DNA from 3 places in the Pseudomonas rhizozeae genome. Region 1 is predicted to be linked to each of the others. Evidence: predicted binding sites of a transcription regulator. Region 1 holds the regulator's gene; each other region holds the start of a gene.
The links. Region 1 encodes FliA, which starts transcription of late flagellar genes. Its sites were predicted from a motif close to CTAAAGTTTNNNNNNNNNNNGCCGNTAA; they were not measured.
Positions count from the first base shown of each region.

Region 2: RG836_RS16780 (methyl-accepting chemotaxis protein) is a predicted target of FliA. The motif match lies at 1,398-1,425, and genes of this name have one in related genera.
Region 3: RG836_RS24190 (flagellar protein MotY) is a predicted target of FliA. The motif match lies at 1,224-1,251, and genes of this name have one in related genera.

Region 1 covers NZ_JAVLSB010000020.1:80,238-83,511, reverse strand. Annotated here, with positions in the region: gene flhF (flagellar biosynthesis protein FlhF) at 1-264, shown strand, start outside; gene fleN (flagellar synthesis regulator FleN) at 382-1,212, shown strand; gene fliA (RNA polymerase sigma factor FliA) at 1,209-1,949, shown strand; gene RG836_RS04260 (chemotaxis response regulator CheY) at 2,116-2,487, shown strand; gene RG836_RS04255 (protein phosphatase CheZ) at 2,517-3,274, shown strand, end outside.
Region 2 covers NZ_JAVLSB010000047.1:257,652-260,925, reverse strand. Annotated here, with positions in the region: gene RG836_RS16780 (methyl-accepting chemotaxis protein) at 1-1,333, opposite strand, end outside; tRNA gene RG836_RS16775 (tRNA-Pro) at 1,492-1,568, opposite strand; tRNA gene RG836_RS16770 (tRNA-Lys) at 1,664-1,739, opposite strand; tRNA gene RG836_RS16765 (tRNA-Pro) at 1,745-1,821, opposite strand; tRNA gene RG836_RS16760 (tRNA-Asn) at 1,831-1,906, opposite strand; gene clpB (ATP-dependent chaperone ClpB) at 2,200-3,274, opposite strand, start outside.
Region 3 covers NZ_JAVLSB010000069.1:133,041-136,314, forward strand. Annotated here, with positions in the region: gene rnt (ribonuclease T) at 1-114, opposite strand, end outside; gene pyrC (dihydroorotase) at 111-1,157, opposite strand; gene RG836_RS24190 (flagellar protein MotY) at 1,315-2,235, shown strand; gene RG836_RS24195 (argininosuccinate synthase) at 2,365-3,274, shown strand, end outside.

The DNA of each region.
Region 1 (3,274 bases):
CGCTGCGGGCTGGCCGGGTGCATCCTGACTAAACTGGATGAGACGGCGAGCCTGGGCGAAGTGTTGAGCCTGGCCATTACTCACGAATTACCGGTGGCCTACCTGACCGACGGCCCGCGGATCCCGGACGATCTGCACTTGCCGCGCCGGCACCAGTTGGTCAGCCGCGCGGTGAGTGTGCAAATGCAGGAAGAACCCAGCGAGGAAGCCATGGCTGACATGTTCGCTGATATCTACCACAGCCCGACCAAGCAGGTCGGCTGAGGTATTCATGAACACTTTTTGTACCTACATCGATGGTCTGCCATGCATTGTTCCATTGGTGAACGCGCAGCCAGTAATGTGGCCTCCGTCTAAGTAAGACAAGGTAAAGAAAAAAACATGGGCAGCATGCATCCCGTACAGGTGATCGCGGTGACCGGCGGCAAAGGTGGCGTCGGGAAGACTAACGTGTCAGTGAACTTGTCCCTGGCTCTAGCTGAACTTGGCCGTCGTGTCATGCTGCTGGACGCCGACCTGGGGCTGGCGAACGTCGACGTTCTGTTGGGGCTCACCCCCAAGCGGACGCTGGCGGACGTTATCGAAGGGCGCTGCGAGCTGCGTGACGTCTTGCTTCAAGGCCCCGGCGGGATTCGTATCGTGCCGGCCGCGTCCGGCACCCAGAGCATGGTGCACCTGAGCCCGGCGCAGCATGCCGGTCTGATCCAGGCGTTCAGCGACATCGGCGACAACCTTGATGTACTGGTGATCGACACCGCTGCAGGTATTGGTGACTCGGTAGTCAGTTTTGTCCGCGCGGCCCAGGAAGTGTTGCTGGTGGTGTGCGACGAACCGACCTCGATCACCGACGCCTACGCCCTGATCAAGTTGCTCAACCGCGATTACGGCATGAACCGCTTCCGCGTCCTGGCCAACATGGCCCAGAGCCCGCAAGAAGGCCGCAACCTGTTCGCCAAGTTAACCAAAGTCACCGACCGCTTCCTCGACGTCGCCCTGCAATACGTCGGCGCCGTGCCGTATGACGAAAGTGTGCGCAAGGCCGTGCAGAAACAGCGCGCGGTGTATGAAGCCTTTCCGCGTTCCAAATGCGCCTTGGCCTTCAAGGCCATTGCGCAAAAGGTCGACACCTGGCCATTGCCTGCCAACCCGCGTGGGCACCTGGAGTTTTTCGTTGAACGCCTCGTGCAACAGACGGCAGGACCCGTGCTATGACAGCCAGCGGCTACAACCTTTACAAGAAGTCGGCCCGTGATGCGCAGTACGAGTTGATCGAGCGTTACGCGCCCCTGGTCAAACGCATTGCCTACCACTTGCTGGCGCGTCTGCCGGCCAGTGTTCAGGTCGAAGACTTGATCCAGGCCGGCATGATCGGCCTGCTCGAAGTGTCGACCAAATATGACGCCAGTAAAGGCGCCAGTTTTGAAACCTACGCGGGCATTCGAATCCGCGGGGCCATGCTGGACGAGGTCCGCAAAGGGGACTGGGCGCCACGCTCGGTGCACCGCAATACCCGAATGGTCAGCGACGCGATTCGCTCAATTGAAGCTAAAACCGGTCGTGACGCTAAAGATCACGAAGTTGCGGCCGAACTCCAATTGAGTCTCGACGATTATTACGGGATTTTAAATGACACCTTGGGCAGTCGCCTGTTCAGTTTCGACGACCTCTTGCAGGACGGCGAACACGAAGGGCTGCACGAGGATGGCGCGAGTGCTCATCTCGAGCCGTCACGCGATCTGGAGGATGAACGCTTCCAGGCGGCGCTGGCGGATGCGATTGCCAATTTGCCGGAGCGTGAGCGACTGGTGTTGGCGCTGTACTACGACGAAGAGCTGAACCTCAAGGAAATCGGTGAGGTCCTGGGGGTCAGCGAATCGCGGGTCAGCCAGTTACATAGCCAGTGCGCGGCCCGTTTGCGGGGGCGTTTGGGGGAGTGGCGAGCGCGCTGAAGGCAGTGTGGGGACACTGCGAACGAGGCTGGCGGGTGCAAAAACCTGCCGGTCGCGATCTGTTGTGCTCCACGCAGCCATTGAGTGCTTTGCCAGATTGAATGAAATGGCGTGTCCAGGTGCTGGGCGCGTTTAAGTCTGCTTGGAGGTCGAATTGGACAAGAACATGAAAATCCTCATCGTTGATGACTTCTCAACGATGCGGCGGATCATAAAAAACCTGTTGCGTGACCTTGGGTTCACCAACACGGTCGAGGCTGACGATGGCACCACCGCCATTCCGGTCCTCAACAGCGGCAGCATCGACTTTCTGGTGACGGACTGGAACATGCCTGGCATGACCGGTATCGAACTGCTGCGCCACGTGCGCGCCGATGAAAAACTCAAAAGTCTCCCCGTGCTGATGGTGACCGCTGAAGCCAAGCGCGAACAGATCATCGAAGCAGCCCAGGCCGGCGTTAACGGCTATGTGGTCAAGCCTTTCACCGCCCAGGCGCTGAAAGACAAGATCGAGAAGATCTTCGAACGCATCGGTTGATCGCCACGCCACTGCGCCACGGGGGAGCTATGGAGCACAAAGAATCTTCACTGGGCGATTTTGAATCGACCCTGAAAAAACACGCGGTCGAACTGGTCGCCAGCCTTGAAAAAGGCAAGTTCGGCGACGCCGTGCAACTGATCCATGAGCTCAACCAGACCCGTGACCGCGGCCTGTATCAGGAAGTGGGCAAGCTCACCCGTGAGCTGCACAGTGCGATCGTCAATTTTCAGATTGACCCGCACATGCCGCAAGCCGAGGAAGTCTCGCAGATCACCGACGCTACCGAGCGCCTGGGCTATGTGGTCAAGCTGACCGAAGCGGCGGCGAATCGCACCATGGACCTGGTGGAAACCGCGACCCCGCTGGTCAATGCTCTGAGCACCGATGCCCAGGCCTTGAGCACCGATTGGGGCCGATTCATGCGCCGCGAAGTCGGCGCCGAAGAGTTCCGCGAGCTGGCTCGTCGCGTCGACGGTTTCCTGACGCGCAGCGCCGAGGACAACCGTGCTGTTTCCAGCAACCTCAACGACATTCTGCTGGCCCAGGATTACCAGGACCTCACCGGCCAGGTGATCAAGCGCGTGACCCAATTGGTCACCGAAGTGGAAAGCAATTTGCTCAAGCTGGTGTTGATGGCCAGCCAGGTTGATCGCTTCGCCGGGATCGAACACGACCGCGATGCGATGCTGGCTGAAAAAGATCCACAAAAACATCTCTCTCAGGGTGAAGGTCCGCAGATTCATGCCGATAAAAGAGAAGACGTTGTGTCCGGTCAGGACGATGT
Region 2 (3,274 bases), on a different contig from region 1:
TCGAATCCAGGGCCAGGGTCGAACCGTTGCGCATGCCCTGGACCATTTGCTCGATTTCCTGGGTCGACTGCTGCGTCCGCCCGGCCAGTGCGCGCACTTCATCGGCGACCACCGCAAAACCACGCCCGCTCTCCCCCGCCCGCGCCGCTTCGATGGCGGCATTAAGCGCCAACAGGTTGGTTTGCTCGGCAATGGCGCGGATCACGTCCAGCACCTTACCAATGTCCTGGGATTGATTGGCCAGGGATTGCACCAGTTCGCCGGTGTGCTGCACGTCGCTGGCCAGGGCGCTGATGGCATGGGCCGTTTCGCTGACGCGCTCTTGGCCCAGGTGCGCCGACTCGCTCGACTGACGGGTAGCGTCCGACGTGGACACCGCGTTGCGTGCGACTTCTTCGACTGCCGTGGTCATCTCGTTCACCGCGGTGGCCGCTTGTTCGATTTCGTTGTTTTGTTGCTGCAGACCTTGGGTGCTGTCGAGGGTGACCGCGTTCAGCTCATCGGCCGCGGCGGCCAGCTGCGTGGCCGAGCCGCTGATCCCTTGCAGGGTTTCCCGCAGGTTCTGCTGCATGGTGGCCAAGGCCTTGAGCAAACGACTGACTTCGTCATTGCCGTGGGTGGCGATCGGCCGGGTCAGGTCGCCGCTGGCCACGTGTTCGGCAGCGGTCACAGCCTCGCTCAACGGGCGCACGATGCTGCGGGTCAGCAACATCGCCAGGCCGACGGTAGCCAATGCGGCGAGGGCGATGAACAGGCTGACGATCATCCGCGAGGTGTCGTAATGCGCCTGGGAGTTCTGGCTTTCGATGGCGACTTGCTTGGAGAACATCTCGGCCAGATCGCTGAGTTGCTTGCCGGAGCCGTCGACCACGGTCTTCATGTCCACCAGCAGCAATTTGGTCAGCTCATCGCGGCGACCCTGCTCGGCCAAGGTAAAGGACTGGGCAATGCCCGCGCGATAGGTAGTGAAAGTGGTCTTGAACTGGTCATACAACGCCTGGCCTTCCGGCGTGGTGACGAGGCGGTCGTAAGCGCTGATCTTCTCGCTCAGCTCCTTGTCGCGGGTGTCCATTTGGCTGCGGTAGGTGGGGATGTTCTTCGGATCCTGATCCAGCGCCATGCGCAGGGAAATCGTGCGGATGCGCAGCATGATCTCGCGGATCTCGTCACCGCCGCGAATACTCGGCAGCCATTGATTTTCCACGGCCACTTCGCTGTCGCGAATGCTCGACATCTGCCCCAGGGCAAACACCCCGAGCAACGCAACCAGAACCGCGATCAAGGCAAACCCCAGGGCTGCACGGGGGGCAATATTCAACTGACGGAGCAACATGACGGGCGCCTTATTCTTGTGGGCAGAAATGAGGGGCGTCGTTGGGCAGTCCCCTGTTTGCGGGTTATCGGCGAGTTGTATGACGACTTGAATGAAGAATGCGGGGTTTTGTCGGACAAAAAAAATCCCCGCATCTTTCGATACGAGGATTTTCAATATGGTCGGGGTAAGGGGATTCGAACTCCTGACATCCTGCTCCCAAAGCAGGCGCGCTACCGGACTGCGCTATACCCCGGTAAAAAAAAGGCACCTTTGAAAGGCGCCTTCTGCGAACAGAGCTTTTGGCGTCTGATCTTAAGATTCGATTCCAGCGTTAACTGGTTTCAAAAATGGTGGGTCGTGTGGGATTCGAACCTACGACCAATTGGTTAAAAGCCAACTGCTCTACCAACTGAGCTAACGACCCAAAAATGGTCGGGGTAAGGGGATTCGAACTCCTGACATCCTGCTCCCAAAGCAGGCGCGCTACCGGACTGCGCTATACCCCGGTTTGAAATTGGCTCCGTGACCAGGACTCGAACCTGGGACCCAATGATTAACAGTCATTTGCTCTACCGACTGAGCTATCACGGAATTATTTCAAGTGCTGCATTACAACTTACTGCGTTCTCTACACCCGTTCGCATCGCTGCGTTCGTGTGTCTGAGGCGCGCTATTCTACAATCTCAAGCGCCTCTGTCAACCCCTTAAATTGCTTTCAAGACAATGATTTGCAACTTATTTCAGATTCCAGCTTGGGGAGCTGAAACCCTTGAGGTGACGTACTGCGGGGCGCACTTTACAAGCCTTTTCCTTTGAGTTCAACGCTCTAGGAGAAAAAAGAGGCCACGTAACGCGAGGCCTCTTCATCTGCGCCGCCTAATGGCTTAGCTGAAAACGATTTCGTCGTTTTCTACCGTGCCTTTGGCGGTCTCGCCGGGCATGAAGCGACCCGACAGAATCAACTGCGCCAGCGGGTTCTCGATCCAGCGCTGAATCGCCCGCTTCAGCGGTCGTGCGCCGTAGACCGGGTCGTAGCCCACTGCAATCAGCTTGTCCATGGCCTCGTCGCTCAGCTCGAGCTTCAACTCGCGCTCGGTCAAGCGGCCGCGCAAGCGTCCCAGTTGAATCTCGGTGATGCCGGCAATCTGATCCCGCGCCAGCGGTTCGAAGATCACCACTTCGTCGACCCGGTTGATGAATTCCGGGCGGAAGTGCGTGGAAATCGCATCCATCACCGCCGCACGCTGGGCTTCACGGTCGCCGACCAGTTCCTGGATCTGCGCCGAACCGAGGTTGGAGGTCATGACGATCACCGTGTTCTTGAAGTCCACCGTGCGCCCATGACTGTCCGTCAAACGGCCATCTTCCAACACTTGCAGCAAAATGTTGAACACGTCCGGGTGGGCCTTCTCGACCTCGTCCAGGAGGATCACCGAATACGGCTTGCGACGCACGGCTTCGGTCAGGTAACCGCCCTCCTCGTAGCCCACGTAGCCCGGTGGTGCACCGATCAGCCGAGCCACGGAGTGTTTCTCCATGAACTCCGACATGTCGATCCGCACCATGGCCTCTTCGGTGTCGAACAGGAACTCGGCCAAGGCCTTGCACAGCTCGGTTTTACCCACGCCGGTCGGGCCGAGGAACATGAACGAGCCGCTCGGGCGATTCGGGTCGGACAACCCGGCACGGGAACGTCGCACTGCGTTGGCAACCGCCACCACAGCCTCGTCCTGGCCGATCACCCGTTGGTGCAACAGGCTCTCCATTTTCAGCAGCTTGTCGCGCTCGCCTTCGAGCATCTTCGAGACTGGAATCCCGGTCCACTTCGACACCACTTCAGCGATTTCTTCCTCAGTGACCTTGCTGCGCAGCAACTGGTTTTCGCTCTTGCCGTGCTGGTCGACCATTTGCAGGCTGCGCTCCAGGTCCGGGATCACCCCGTACTGCAACTCGGCCATG
Region 3 (3,274 bases), on a different contig from region 1:
TTCAACGTCGACGACAACCGGCAAGTAGCCACGAAAACGCGCGGCCATCGGGTGGCGCGAACCACCTCCGCCGCCTTGGCCATCCTGTTCGTCGTCGAAATGGTCTTCACTCACGCGTGTTCCTCCAGCAGGCGCCAGCGCAGTTTTTCACCGGCGCGCAGCGGGATGACAGTCAGCTCGCCGAAGGGCAGGCTGGCGGGGGCGGTCCATTCTTCACGAACCAGGGTAATGCGATCGGTGTTCACCGGCAGGCCATAGAAGCGCGGGCCGTTGAGGCTGGCGAAGGCTTCGAGTTTGTCCAGCGCGTTGCGTTGTTCAAACGCTTCGGCGTACAGCTCGATCGCCGCGTAAGCGGTGTAGCAACCGGCGCAGCCGCAAGCGGCCTCTTTGGCGTGCTGGGCGTGAGGCGCCGAGTCGGTGCCGAGGAAGAACTTCGCGCTACCGCTGGTGGCGGCGTCGAGCAGGGCTTCCTGGTGCGTGTTGCGCTTGAGGATCGGCAGGCAATAGAAGTGCGGCCGAATCCCACCCACCAGCATGTGGTTGCGGTTGTACAGCAAGTGATGCGCGGTGATGGTTGCGCCGACGTTGGCCGAAGCCTCGTTGACGAACTGCACGGCGTCACCGGTGGTGATGTGTTCGAACACCACCTTCAAGGTCGGGAAACGCTCGACCACGCGGCGCATGTGTTCGTCGATGAAGATTTTCTCGCGGTCGAACACGTCGACATCGCCACGGGTGACTTCACCGTGGATCAACAGGGGCATGCCGACTTCGGCCATGGTCTCCAGCGCCGGGAAAATCTTGTCGATGCTGGTGACGCCCGAATCCGAGTTGGTGGTCGCGCCGGCCGGGTACAGCTTGGCGGCGTGGACGAAACCGCTGGCCTTGGCTTCGCGAATTTCTTCGGGCTGGGTGCGGTCGGTGAGGTACAGGACCATCAGCGGTTCGAAGCGGCTGCCGGCGGGGCGGGCGGCGAGAATGCGCTGGCGATAGCCGTCGGCTTCGGCGGCGTTCCGCACCGGTGGTACCAGGTTCGGCATGATGATGGCGCGACCAAAGGTGCGCGCGACATCGGCCACGGTATTGGGCAACACGGCACCATCGCGAAGATGAATATGCCAGTCGTCGGGACGCAGCAGGGTCAGGCGGTCGGACATGAGGGGATTCCAGGCGGGTCAAACTGAGGGGAATGCTACCGGAAAAGACTCTCTCAGGCACTCGCTATCAAGTTTTGTAGGAAGCAACCGATATCCAATAGGTATGCCGTAAACATCTGTATCGGTCTTTTTGTTGTAGAAGCCAGTGGAGCCTCCCGTGCGCCAGCGTTATTTAGCCTTGCTCAGTGTGTTTGCCAGCCTTCCCGCGATGGCGCTCACTTTCCAGACCCGTCTGGAGAGCATCGAGTGGACGGTCGAAGGGGACAAATTTGAATGCCGGTTGACGCAGCCGATCACTGATTTCGGTACCGGAGAGTTCGTGCGCCGCGCCGGCGAGCAGGCGACATTCCGGCTCAAGGCCTACAACCCGATGATGGGCGGCGGTTCGGCCACGCTGTTGGCCGCCGCCGCGCCTTGGCAACCGGGCCGCGGCGACATCAACCTCGGCTCGGTACGGCTCGGCAGCGGCGACGTATTGTTCAACAGCTCTCAAGTACAGGCCGGGCGCCTGATCAGCGGCTTGATGGATGGGCGCAGCCCGGTGCTGCGGCGCAGCACCGAGGACGGTCGCGTGTCGGAAGTGCGGTTGTTGCCGGTACGCTTCAGCAAGGCCTACAACGATTATCAGGGTTGCGTCGCCAAGCTGCTGCCGAAGAATTTCGAGCAGATCAGGCAGTCCGAAATCGGCTTCCCCGGCGAAGGCATCGAGCTCGACTCGCAAGCCAGGGCCAAGCTGCAAGTGATGCTGGACTTCATGAAGGCCGATCCGACGGTCAATCACATCGAACTCGATGGCCACTCCGACAACAGCGGCAATCGCCTGACCAACCGTGAGCTGTCGCGTCGACGTGCGTTGGCGGTGGTGGATTTCTTCAAGGCCAACGGCGTCCAGGAGTCGCAGATTACCGTGCGTTTTCACGGTGAGCGTTATCCATTGGTGCCAAACTCCAATGCCGCCAACCGGGCGAAGAATCGTCGGGTCGCGGTGCGCCTGGAGCGAGGTGCGCCGGTCGAGAAGGTCGCCCCGCAAACCACCCCGCCAGCCACTACGGCATCCAACCCGGCGGCGACGTCCTGACCGCACGGTCATCGTCGCGCGCTCGACAGATTCTGTCGCTTCGTCGTCATAAGCTGTCGCGCCTCTGTAAATTAGTGCGCATGACCGGTAGACTTCACGGCTTTCCGTAGAACCCCGTGGAGTGATGGCATGGCGGACGTAAACAAGGTCGTTCTGGCGTATTCCGGCGGCCTGGACACTTCGGTGATCCTCAAGTGGCTGCAGGATACTTACAACTGTGAAGTGGTGACCTTTACCGCTGACCTGGGTCAGGGCGAAGAGGTTGAACCTGCACGCGCCAAGGCACAGGCCATGGGCGTCAAAGAAATCTACATCGACGACCTGCGCGAAGAATTCGTGCGCGATTTCGTGTTCCCGATGTTCCGCGCCAACACCGTTTACGAAGGCGAGTACCTGCTGGGTACTTCCATCGCCCGTCCGTTGATCGCCAAGCGCCTGATCGAAATCGCCAACGAAACCGGGGCTGACGCCATTTCCCACGGCGCCACCGGTAAAGGCAACGACCAGGTGCGTTTCGAACTCGGCGCCTACGCCCTCAAGCCCGGCGTGAAAGTGATCGCCCCTTGGCGCGAGTGGGACCTGCTGTCCCGCGAGAAGCTGATGGACTACGCCGAGAAGCACGCGATCCCGATCGAACGCCACGGCAAGAAAAAATCCCCGTACTCGATGGACGCCAACCTCCTGCACATCTCCTATGAGGGCGGCGTGCTGGAAGACACCTGGACCGAGCACGAAGAAGACATGTGGCGCTGGACCGTCTCCCCGGAGAACGCTCCTGATAAACCGCAATACCTGGAACTGACCTACCGCAACGGCGACATCGTCGCGCTTGACGGCGTCGAAATGACCCCGGCCACGGTGCTGGCGACCCTGAACCGGATCGGCGGCGAACACGGTATCGGCCGTCTCGACATCGTCGAGAACCGCTATGTCGGCATGAAGTCCCGTGGTTGCTATGAAACCCCGGGCGGCACCATCATGCTGCGCGCGCACCGTGCGATCGAATCGATCACCCTGGACCGTGAAGTGGCTCACCTCA